3 regions of the Rhodococcus sp. NPDC059179 genome follow, and region 2 is predicted to be linked to each of the others. Evidence: riboswitches for the same ligand, from Rfam matches in the RefSeq annotation. Region 2 holds a riboswitch; each other region holds the start of a gene.
The links. A riboswitch is a leader RNA that binds a small molecule or an ion and turns the genes downstream of it on or off. The one in region 2 is predicted to bind thiamine pyrophosphate.

Region 1 (3,226 bases), on a different contig from region 2:
GCCCGCGGGAACACCGCGCCGTCGACCGCGACCGCGATGCCCTTGCACGGCAGGCCGAGGTGCTCCAGCAGCTGGGCCACGGTCAGCGGCTCGGACAGCTGATGGTCCTCGCCGTTGACGGTGATCCCGATGTTCACCGGTGTGTTCGTCATCGAGTCCTCACTCATCGTTGAAGTTGAACCGTTCCGGGGAGGCGCTCTTGGCCTCCGCCAAGGGTGCGCCGTCGAGCTCGGCGACCACCGCGTCGGCGGTCAGCGGGGTCAGCAGGACGCCGTTGCGCCCGTGCCCGGTCGCGAGCACCACCTTGTCCGACACCCGGCCGATGATCGGCAGGTTGTCGGGGCTCATCGGTCGCAGTCCCGCGGCGCATTCGTGCAGCTCGTACTCCCCGACGCTCGGCATCAGGGTCTGCGCGTCGGCGATCAGGTCGCGGACCCCGGCGACGGTGACCTGGGTGTCCTCCCCCGACTCGTGCTGGGTCGCGCCGACCACGAGACCGTCGCCGCGCGGCACCAGGTACACCGGCCGCCCGTGCACGCTGCCGCGGATGGTCATGGTCGGGGCGGGCGCGACGCCGGGACGGCGGTGCAGCCGCAGGATCTCGCCCTTGACCGGACGGACCGGCAGCCCCGGCCACAGCCGCGCGGACGCGGTACCGGCGGACAGCACCACCTGGTCCGTGTCCAGCGCCGCCGGGTCGGTGACGGCCTCGGCGACGAACGCCACCCCCGCCGCGACGCAGGCCGACCGCAGCGCCAGGACCAGGGCGCGGTTGTCGACCGCGGACTCGGTGGCGGCCAGCAGGGCCAGCCGGATGTTCGGGGCGAGCGACGGTTGCGCGGCGCGGATCTCGGTGCGCGAGAGCAGTTCCAGCCGGTAGCCCTGGCAGGCGATCCACTCGGCGACGGTCCGCAGGTCGGCGGCGTCGGCCGCGTCCAGCGCGACCGTGAGCGAACCCTGGGAGGTGAACAGTGTCTCGCCGGACAGGGCCTCGAGCTCGCCACCGAAGTCGGGCCAGCGGGCCAGCGAGTCCGCCCCGACCTGCAGCACCGCGTCCTCGCCCGGCCACCCCTCCGACAACGGTGCCAGCATCCCGCCCGCCACCCAGGACGCCCCGGACGCCGGTGCCGGATCGTGGACGGTGACCCGCCAGCCGGCCTGGGCGGCGCGCCACGCGACCGACAGCCCGATCGCGCCGCCGCCGATCACCGCGACAGTTCTGCTCACAATTCCACCTCACTCCCTGCGCCGGCATGATCCGGGTCAGGTATGACGGTCGGGGCTCGCGGCCCCCTCTCAGCCCCGCGCTCGCCGGGACTCCCGTGTCACTTCTCTATGCGTAGAGACTACCGTTGAGAGCGTGCACCCCTCGCATTCCGGTAAGCACCTCACCCCACGCGAACGCCTCGCGACCGCCCGTCTCTATCTCTGCACCGACGCCCGCCGCGACAAGGGCGACCTCGCGAAGTTCGCCGAGGCCGCGCTGTCCGGCGGCGTCGACATCATCCAGCTGCGCGACAAGGGATCGGCTGGCGAGAAGAAGCTCGGCCCGATGGAGACCCAGGAAGAGCTGGGCGCGCTGGCCGAGCTCTCCGCGGTCGCCCGCAGGCACGGCGCTCTGCTGGCCGTGAACGACCGCGCCGACCTGGCACTGGCCGCGGGCGCGGACGTCCTGCACCTGGGCCAGGGCGACCTGCCGGTGCACTACGCCCGCCGAATCCTCGGCCCGAACGTGGTGATCGGCCGCTCCACGCACAGCCGGGCGCAGGCCCAGCTCGCCTCGATCGCGGACGACGTCGACTACTTCTGCACCGGACCGGTGTGGGCGACGCCGACCAAGCCCGGCCGGACCGCGTCGGGCATCGACCTGGTCCGCTCGACCGCCGACTCGCACCCGACCCGGCCGTGGTTCGCGATCGGCGGCATCGACGAGGAGCGGCTGCCCGAGGTCCTCGAGGCGGGCGCCGACCGCATCGTGGTGGTGCGCGCGATCACCGAGGCGCGCGACCCGCAGGCCGCGGCGCGGTCACTGGCCGACGCCCTGGCCCGCAACGCCGACCGCCGCTGACCCCCGGCCAGCCCACCCTCCCCGCCCCGACCTCCCCGCCCCACCTCCCCAATGTCACATTGATTCGGCTCAGTCGAATCAATGTGACATTGGGGAGGTCGGGGCAGGGGTACAGACTGATCGGCGGGGGGTCAGTCCAGCCAGCCGAGGACCGTCGACGGCGACAGCTGCACGACCGTCTCCGGCAGGCGCTCGCGCAGCCCACGGTCCGCGGTGACCACGGCGGTGAGGTGCTCGTCGACGCCCCCGAAGGCCGGATGCCCGACGACGCCGCCCGCGGCCATCGCCAGCTCGGTGCCAGCGCCCGCCAGCAGCGCCAGCTCGTCGTCCCCGCTGCCCGCGGCGACGTGCACCGGAATCCTGGCGTCCACCTCGGCGACCGCGCGAGCCTGACCCTCGAGCACCGCCTCGATCCGCGACAGCCAGCCGAATCCGCCGTCCGGCAGCTCGATGGTCCGGGGCAGCGTCCCGGCCAGCGCCGCGAGCAGTTCGCCGGTCGCGCCCGCGCGGTCCCGCCACCAGCCGTTCGGCCGCGAGCCCAGCACGTTCGCGGTGTCCAGCAGCAACCGGACCGGGGTGCTCCGCAGCTCCGGCCAGCTCGCCGCGAAACCCGGATGCAGCAGCAGCCCCGACACCTGGTCCTCCGGCACCCAGCGCAGTTCCGTGCTCTCGCCGTTCGGCACCGTCGTGAGCGGGCCTGCCGCGTCGGCGATCACCGTCGTATACGTCCAGCCGCTGCTCGCCCGCGCGGTCACCCGTTCGGCGCGCACCCGCAGGTCGGAGCCGGGTATCCCGGCCTCCTCCTCGGCCTCGCGAACGGCGGCGTGGACTGTCGACTCGTGGCTGTCGCGGGCGCCGCCGGGCAACGCCCAGGTGCCGCCCTGATGGCTCCACTGCGCGCGGTGTTGCAAGAGCACGGTCGGGGTTCCGTCGGCCGCGGGGGCGCGCAGCAGCAGCCCGGCCGCGCCGAACTTGCCCCAATGCCGACTTCCGTCGTCGCTCTTGGCCCAGCCGTCCCCGTCACCGCGCATCGACTTCGTTCACCTGCCCCACATCCGGCCACGTCGCACCCCACGCGGTCCTTGCGCCTCGTCATCTTCTTCTCGACCGAACTTAGGCCAGTCGCGCACAACAAAGCTCAGTTACTGCTTATATGCT
Region 2 (3,226 bases):
AGGTAGTCATTGGTGAAGTACGTCGACCAGTCGGGTTCGGAGGTCAGCGGATTGCCGTCCGGGCCGGCCAGCAGTCCGTGTTGGTAGAGGAATCCGGAGTTGCCCGCCCACTGCTGGAGCGTCTGGGTGCCGACCTTCCCGGCCGCGTCCCTCATGTACTGCGCGGCGAGCATCTTCTGGCTCTCGAGCACCAGCGACTCGTCGTTGAAGGCGCCCGGATTGGCCTCGATGAGCAGCTTGGCGGCCTGGTCCGGGTTGTCCGCGGCGAACTGGTAGCCGCGCTGCAGCGCCTGGACGAACGCGCGCGCCTGCTCGGGGTGCGCCTCGAGCCAGTCCTCGTTGCCGTCGATCACGATGGCGTAGGCGTCAGGGAACCCGAAGTCGGTGTAACGGAAGTACTTCATCGGGGTGCCCGCGTGTTCGGCCTCGATCCCCTCCCACGCGAAGTACGAGACCGTGAAGTCCGCCTTGCCGGAGTAGACGGCCTCGTACGCGGACGTGCCGAGGGTGACCGAGTTGAAATCGCCGGTGCCGCCGTCGTTTCGGATCACCTGGCGCAGCGTCTCGTTCTCGCCGGGATCGCCGAATCCCGCATAGGTCTTACCGTCGAGGTCCTTCGGGCTCACGATGTCCGCCCGGTCGGCGCGGACGCCGATGCCCGTCGCCCAGTGCTGCAGCGGAGCCAGCACCGACACCGTGTGGGCGCCGGAGGACCGGGAGAACGTCGACGCGTCGTGGGTGCTGATCCCGAACTCGGCGTTCCCGGCGTCGATGAGGGTGTCGACCGCGGTGTTGTTGTAGGGCAACACCTCCACGTCGAGTCCGGCCTCGGCGAAGTACCCCTGCTGCTGTGCCACGAACAGGCCGCTGTGGTTGGTGTTGGGGGTCCAGTCGAGGGCGAACCGGATGGTCTCGTCGGAGCCGGTGTCGGCGCCGCACGCGGTCAGCACCGACAGTGCCGACACCGCGGCGACCACCCCGGCCAACACGCGCCGCACACCCGCGCTCACGGCGCGGGCCAGGGCTGCGGGTGGAGCGCGGTGTCCCAGAACATGAGCTCATAGCGGGTCGCGATCGTGAACGCCTCGACCATCGCCTCACGCTCGCGGTCGGTCGCGCCCGCCGCGGCCGCGTCGACCATCTCGCGGGCCGTCGCCGCCGAGGTCTGGAATTCCTCGGCGTCGTAGGTGGACACCCACTGCGCGTACGGATGCGACGGGTCGGCGGCCAGCACCTTCGCCGCGCTCGCGCCGAGGTCGCGCCCGACCTCTGCGTAGATCCAGAAGCACGGCAGGACCGCCGCCGCTGCCACCGGGTACGGCTCGGTGGCAGCGGCCGCGATCAGGTAGGACACATAGCCGAGGCAGGCCGACGAATGCTGCGGTTCCCGCTCCGCGGCCGGCAGTACGCCGCCGGAGAGCAACTCGTCGTGCAGGGCGGACTCGACCACCGCGGCGGTGGCCGACGAGGTCGCCCAGAAGGCGGCGGTCGTCGGGTCCGGGGACCGCGAGGCGAGGATCGCCAGCGCCTTCGCGTAGCCCGTCAGGTACAGCGAATCCTGCTCGACGTAGAAGCGGAAGACGTCCAGCGGAAGCGTCCCGTCGCCGAGGCGCCGGAGGAACTCCAGTTCGTCGATCGCGACGCGCAGTGCCTTCGTCCGGTCCCACAGGTGTTCAGTAAATCTATTGGTGCCCTCGATGGGCGTATGCGAAGCCATGACAATTCCTTCGTCAGCATTACCTGGCCAGGTTCTCGGGTCTGCTCTCAGCCCCGCGATTGCGGAGCACCCCGTGTCTCAACACGGCAGACTTTAGCATCTGTGCAGGCCAGGGCCGACTCCGCCGTCGCGATATACCCCGCCGGGTACCATGGGAGCCGACGAATCCGGACGCGAAAGCAGGGAGTGGCGAGATGACGGGTGACGAGGAGAGCATTGCGCTGGTGCTCAACAGGCTGCGGCGCGCACAGGGCCAACTGGCGGGCGTCATCTCGATGATCGAGAGCGGCCGCGACTGCAAGGACGTGGTGACCCAGCTCGCCGCGGTCTCCCGCGCGCTGGACCGTGCCGGCTTCAAGATCGTCGCGACCGGACTGCGCGACTGCCTTGCGGGCACCAACCGGGACAACCAGGAGCCGATGACCGAGGCGGAGCTCGAGAAGCTCTTCCTGGCGCTGGCCTGAGGGCGGCGGCGTGGACGCATCGGACTGGGATGCCAGGTACCGGGATTCGCCCGACCCGTGGGGCGCCGAGCCCGCGGAGACGATCCGCGAGCGGCTCGCCGCTGTGCCCCCGGGCCGGGCGGTCGACCTGGCCTGCGGCGACGGCAGGCACGCCCGGTGGCTGAGCCGCGTGGGCTGGACGGTCACCGCGGTCGACTACTCCGCGGTCGCGATCGACCAGGCGCGGGCCCTCGATCCGGATGGCGGGATCGATTGGGAGGTCGGTGATGTCACCGCATGGGCGCCGCGGTCGGAGGTGGACCTCGTGCTGCTGAGCTTCCTGCACCTGCCGACGGCCGAACTCGAGGCGCTGATCGCCCGCGCGGCCGGTTGGCTCGCGCCGGGCGGCCGGCTGCTCTACCTCGGGCACTCCTTCGAGAACTTCGGCCGCGGCGTGGGCGGGCCGCCGGACACGGACATCCTGCCGCGGATCACCGACCTGGCCCGGGCGTCGACCGGACTGCGCGTCGACGCACTCGAACACGTCCGCAGGCCGGCGGGCGCGGGCATCGCGATCGACATCCTGCTCGAGGTGTCGCCATGGGATCCGGAAGATTAGGCAGTGTGTCGCGCGCACACCTGAACGTCGGCATAGCAATATGTAACCCGTCCGCGCGCTGAATGATTCGGCGCGCGGACGGCGATCTGTTCATACCGAATGAGGTGTTGGCGTGTCCGTGGGAATTGGGCTCAGGGTTGGCAGCATCGTGTCGCACACGGTGATCGCGTCGAATGACGCGGGGACCCCGGACCCGATAGTGATCGTCCGCGACACGGTGCTGCATGTGCGTGCAGACGGGGGAACCGTCCTCGGCGGCTCCGGACAGGACGGCGGCGTGGAACACACGCTGTCCGGATTCCTGTCCCGGGTCGGCGATCCCGAGGGGGTCGCGGCCAGTGACGGCACCCGATATCGGGCGGAGGACGTGGTCGCGAACGCGATCAGCAGCCTGCTGCACGAATGCGAGCCGCTGCCTGATCACGGCGGGCGCGACGGCGGCACCCC
Region 3 (3,226 bases), on a different contig from region 2:
ACATCGCAGCCATGCCCGCCTCGATCGCGGTGGCGTCGGTCAGGCCGTGCTCCTCGGCGTAGGCGCGCACGTCCGCGGAGATCCGCATGGAGCAGAACTTCGGCCCGCACATCGAGCAGAAGTGCGCGGTCTTCGCCGGCTCCGCGGGCAGCGTCTCGTCGTGGTACTCGCGGGCGGTGTCCGGGTCAAGCGACAGCGCGAACTGGTCCCGCCAGCGGAACTCGAATCGCGCCCTGGACAGCGCATCGTCGCGCTCCTGGGCCCGCGGGTGCTGCTTGGCGAGATCGGCGGCGTGCGCGGCGATCTTGTACGTGATGACGCCGACCTTCACGTCGTCCCGGTTGGGCAGGCCGAGGTGTTCCTTCGGTGTCACGTAGCAGAGCATCGCGGTGCCTGCCTGCGCGATCATGGCGGCGCCGATCGCCGAGGTGATGTGGTCATAGGCGGGCGCGATGTCGGTGGCGAGCGGGCCGAGGGTATAGAACGGGGCCTCCTCGCACAGTTCCTCCTCGAGCCGCACGTTCTCCACGATCTTGTGCATCGGGACGTGGCCCGGGCCCTCGATCATCACCTGCACGCCATGGGATTTCGCGATCTTGGTCAGCTCGCCGAGGGTCCGCAGCTCGGCGAACTGGGCCTCGTCGTTGGCGTCCGCGATGGACCCCGGGCGCAGTCCGTCGCCAAGCGAGAAGGTCACGTCGTACTCGCGAAGGATCGCGCAAAGCTCCTCGAAGTGCGTGTACAGGAACGACTCTCGGTGATGGGCGAGGCACCAGGCCGCCATGATCGAGCCGCCGCGCGAGACGATCCCGGTGACGCGCTTGGCGGTCAGCGGCACGTACCGCAGCAGCACGCCTGCATGCACGGTCATGTAGTCGACGCCCTGCTCGCACTGCTCGATCACGGTGTCGCGGTAGATCTCCCACGTCAGCGCCGTCGGGTCGCCGCCGACCTTCTCGAGTGCCTGGTAGATCGGCACGGTACCGACCGGCACCGGCGAGTTGCGCAGGATCCATTCGCGGGTCTGGTGGATGTCCTTGCCGGTTGACAGGTCCATGATGTTGTCCGCGCCCCACCGGGTGGCCCAGACCATCTTCTCGACCTCCTCGGCGATCGAGGAGGTGACCGCGGAATTGCCGATGTTCGCGTTGATCTTCACCAGGAACCGCTTGCCGATGATCATCGGCTCGGACTCGGGATGCTTGTGGTTGGCTGGGATGACGGCGCGTCCGGCCGCCACCTCCTCGCGCACTATCTCGGCTGAAACACCTTCGCGGGCAGCGCAATAGCGCATCTCGGCGGTGATGACCCCGGCCCGGGCCCAGGCCAGCTGGGTTCTGGCCCCGTCGATCGCATCGGGTTTGGCCCAGTCGTCGCGGGTCTTCGGCAGGCCGGCCTCGAGGTCGATGTGTGCGTCGGCGTCGGTGTACGGGCCGGACGTGTCGTACAGGTCGAGGTGCTCGCCATTGGTCAGGTGGACTCGGCGGACGGGCACCGACAGGCCATCGATTTTCAGGTACTGCTTGGAGCTGCCCTCGATCGGGCCGGTGGTGACGGTGGTACCGGAAACAGAGGTGTCCCTCATGCGTGCTCTCCCTACGCCGGCATTACCCGGTCAGGTTCAACGGTCGACGGCCCTGTCGCTCGAAGAGCTAGCCGTCATCTCAGCCCGCTGGTGCGAGCCCCCGTGGGATGTGTAGTTGTCGCGATGACCCTAGCGCCTGGCGCCCGATCGCCGTCCGGCGGCGTTGTCATCGTCGCCGATACAAACCCGGTATACGGCTCCTCTTCCGCCTTGCCGGACGACGATCGTTTCACCAGGTGCATCCGTCTCAGGGACTTCTTGGCGCAAACGGGCACGGCGAACGGGGCCCGCTCCTATAGTGGCGGAAATCACATTGTGATTACGGATCGGGCAAGGAGACGGGTACATGATCACGGAATCGCCGACGGCAGAGGTGACGAACAATGCAGGTCAGAACCGGTTCGAGCTGCGGCTCAACGGGGACCTCGTCGGCATCCTCGGTTATTACGACTTGGACACGCGCGGGGCGAGGCGGCCATCGGCTGCGACACCGATCGTCTCGTTCATGCACACCGTGATCGTCGAGGACTTCGGCCATCGGGGACTCGCGGCGGTGATGGTGCGCCGCGCCCTCGACGCGGCGCGCGGCTACGGCTGGAAGGTCCGGCCGGTCTGCACGTATCTCCAGCGATTCGTCGCCGACAACCCCGAGTACCGGGACCTCATCGTCCCGGTGTGAGTCTTTCTGGTGCCGATTAGGCCACGATTGGATGGTGACTGGGCAACAAATCGCCCCATCGGCCCCAAATCGGGCGACCCAGCCGGGGCGGGACTGCTTCCATGGTGAGGTGTCTCACATTTTCAAGCGGCATCCTGTCCCGGCAGCGGTGGTGACGGCGCCCGCCCCTGCCCCAGCGAACCCGGCGCTGGCGCGCGTCGTGGACAACCCCTCGCATTCCCGCTTCGACCTCTGGGTCGGCGACGAGCTGATCGGCATCCTCGGCTATCGCGGCGTGGGGGAGTCGACCGAGTTCGCCGGCGGCCGCGGTGAGGTGGTCGCGCTCATGCACACGGTCGTCAAGGAGGAGTTCGGCGGTCGCGGCTGGGCCGCGGTGCTGGTCGGCGACGTGCTGGCGCTGTCGAGGGAACGCGGCTGGCGGCTGCGCCCGGTCTGCACATATGTGCAGCGTTACCTGGGTGTCCACCCCGAGGAACTGGACCTGCTCGTCGACGACGACTTCAGCCCCTTCCCGAATTCGACGTAGCCCACCCGTAAAGCGGCAACTGCCCCTATGCTTCCCCTGACCCGTTGCGGTCGGGGCTCGAAAACGGGGATCTCGAACAGGTTTGGACTTCCCCAGCCCCGGGCGGTGACGGGCGCATGCCATCGCTCCGCGTGTCGGCGCGCCGTGTAACTGGGGGAAGAATGACGATCGTTGTCGCTGCGCGCAAGGGCGCCCAGTGCAAGTCCGCTCGGGTGGCCGGGCTCTCGTCCGATGTCAGGGCTGGGACGGCCTCGCTGGCCGTCGCGCTCGGTGTGGCGGCCTTCGGGATCGCCTCCGTTGGCATCGCGCCGCCCGCGCAGGCGGGCCCGATCCGGGAGCTCGCGAAGTTCGTCGCGACCCAGGTCGAGGCGAGCACCGCGCAGATCAAGCTCGAGTCCGGGCGCTTCGTCCGGGACACCCAGACGAACGCGATCGC

Region 1: linked by a shared signal. The riboswitch ahead of thiO (glycine oxidase ThiO) and the one ahead of ACFXMV_RS08525 (TenA family protein) in region 2 are both predicted to bind thiamine pyrophosphate.
Region 3: linked by a shared signal. The riboswitch ahead of thiC (phosphomethylpyrimidine synthase ThiC) and the one ahead of ACFXMV_RS08525 (TenA family protein) in region 2 are both predicted to bind thiamine pyrophosphate.

What each region holds. Positions count from the first base shown of each region.
Region 1 is NZ_JBHZBV010000006.1:171,081-174,306, reverse strand. It holds gene thiS (sulfur carrier protein ThiS) at 1-152, opposite strand, end outside; gene thiO (glycine oxidase ThiO) at 160-1,227, opposite strand; TPP riboswitch at 1,224-1,334, opposite strand; gene thiE (thiamine phosphate synthase) at 1,361-2,068, shown strand; gene ACFXMV_RS14820 (NUDIX domain-containing protein) at 2,200-3,099, opposite strand.
Region 2 is NZ_JBHZBV010000003.1:40,851-44,076, reverse strand. It holds gene ACFXMV_RS08530 (ABC transporter substrate-binding protein) at 1-1,010, opposite strand, end outside; gene ACFXMV_RS08535 (ABC transporter permease) at 1-10, opposite strand, end outside; gene ACFXMV_RS08525 (TenA family protein) at 1,007-1,717, opposite strand; TPP riboswitch at 1,705-1,801, opposite strand; gene ACFXMV_RS08520 (metal-sensitive transcriptional regulator) at 1,912-2,181, shown strand; gene ACFXMV_RS08515 (class I SAM-dependent methyltransferase) at 2,192-2,779, shown strand; gene ACFXMV_RS08510 (hypothetical protein) at 2,892-3,226, shown strand, end outside.
Region 3 is NZ_JBHZBV010000006.1:180,685-183,910, forward strand. It holds gene thiC (phosphomethylpyrimidine synthase ThiC) at 1-1,585, opposite strand, end outside; TPP riboswitch at 1,577-1,699, opposite strand; gene ACFXMV_RS14880 (GNAT family N-acetyltransferase) at 1,932-2,264, shown strand; gene ACFXMV_RS14885 (GNAT family N-acetyltransferase) at 2,413-2,790, shown strand; gene ACFXMV_RS14890 (hypothetical protein) at 2,952-3,226, shown strand, end outside.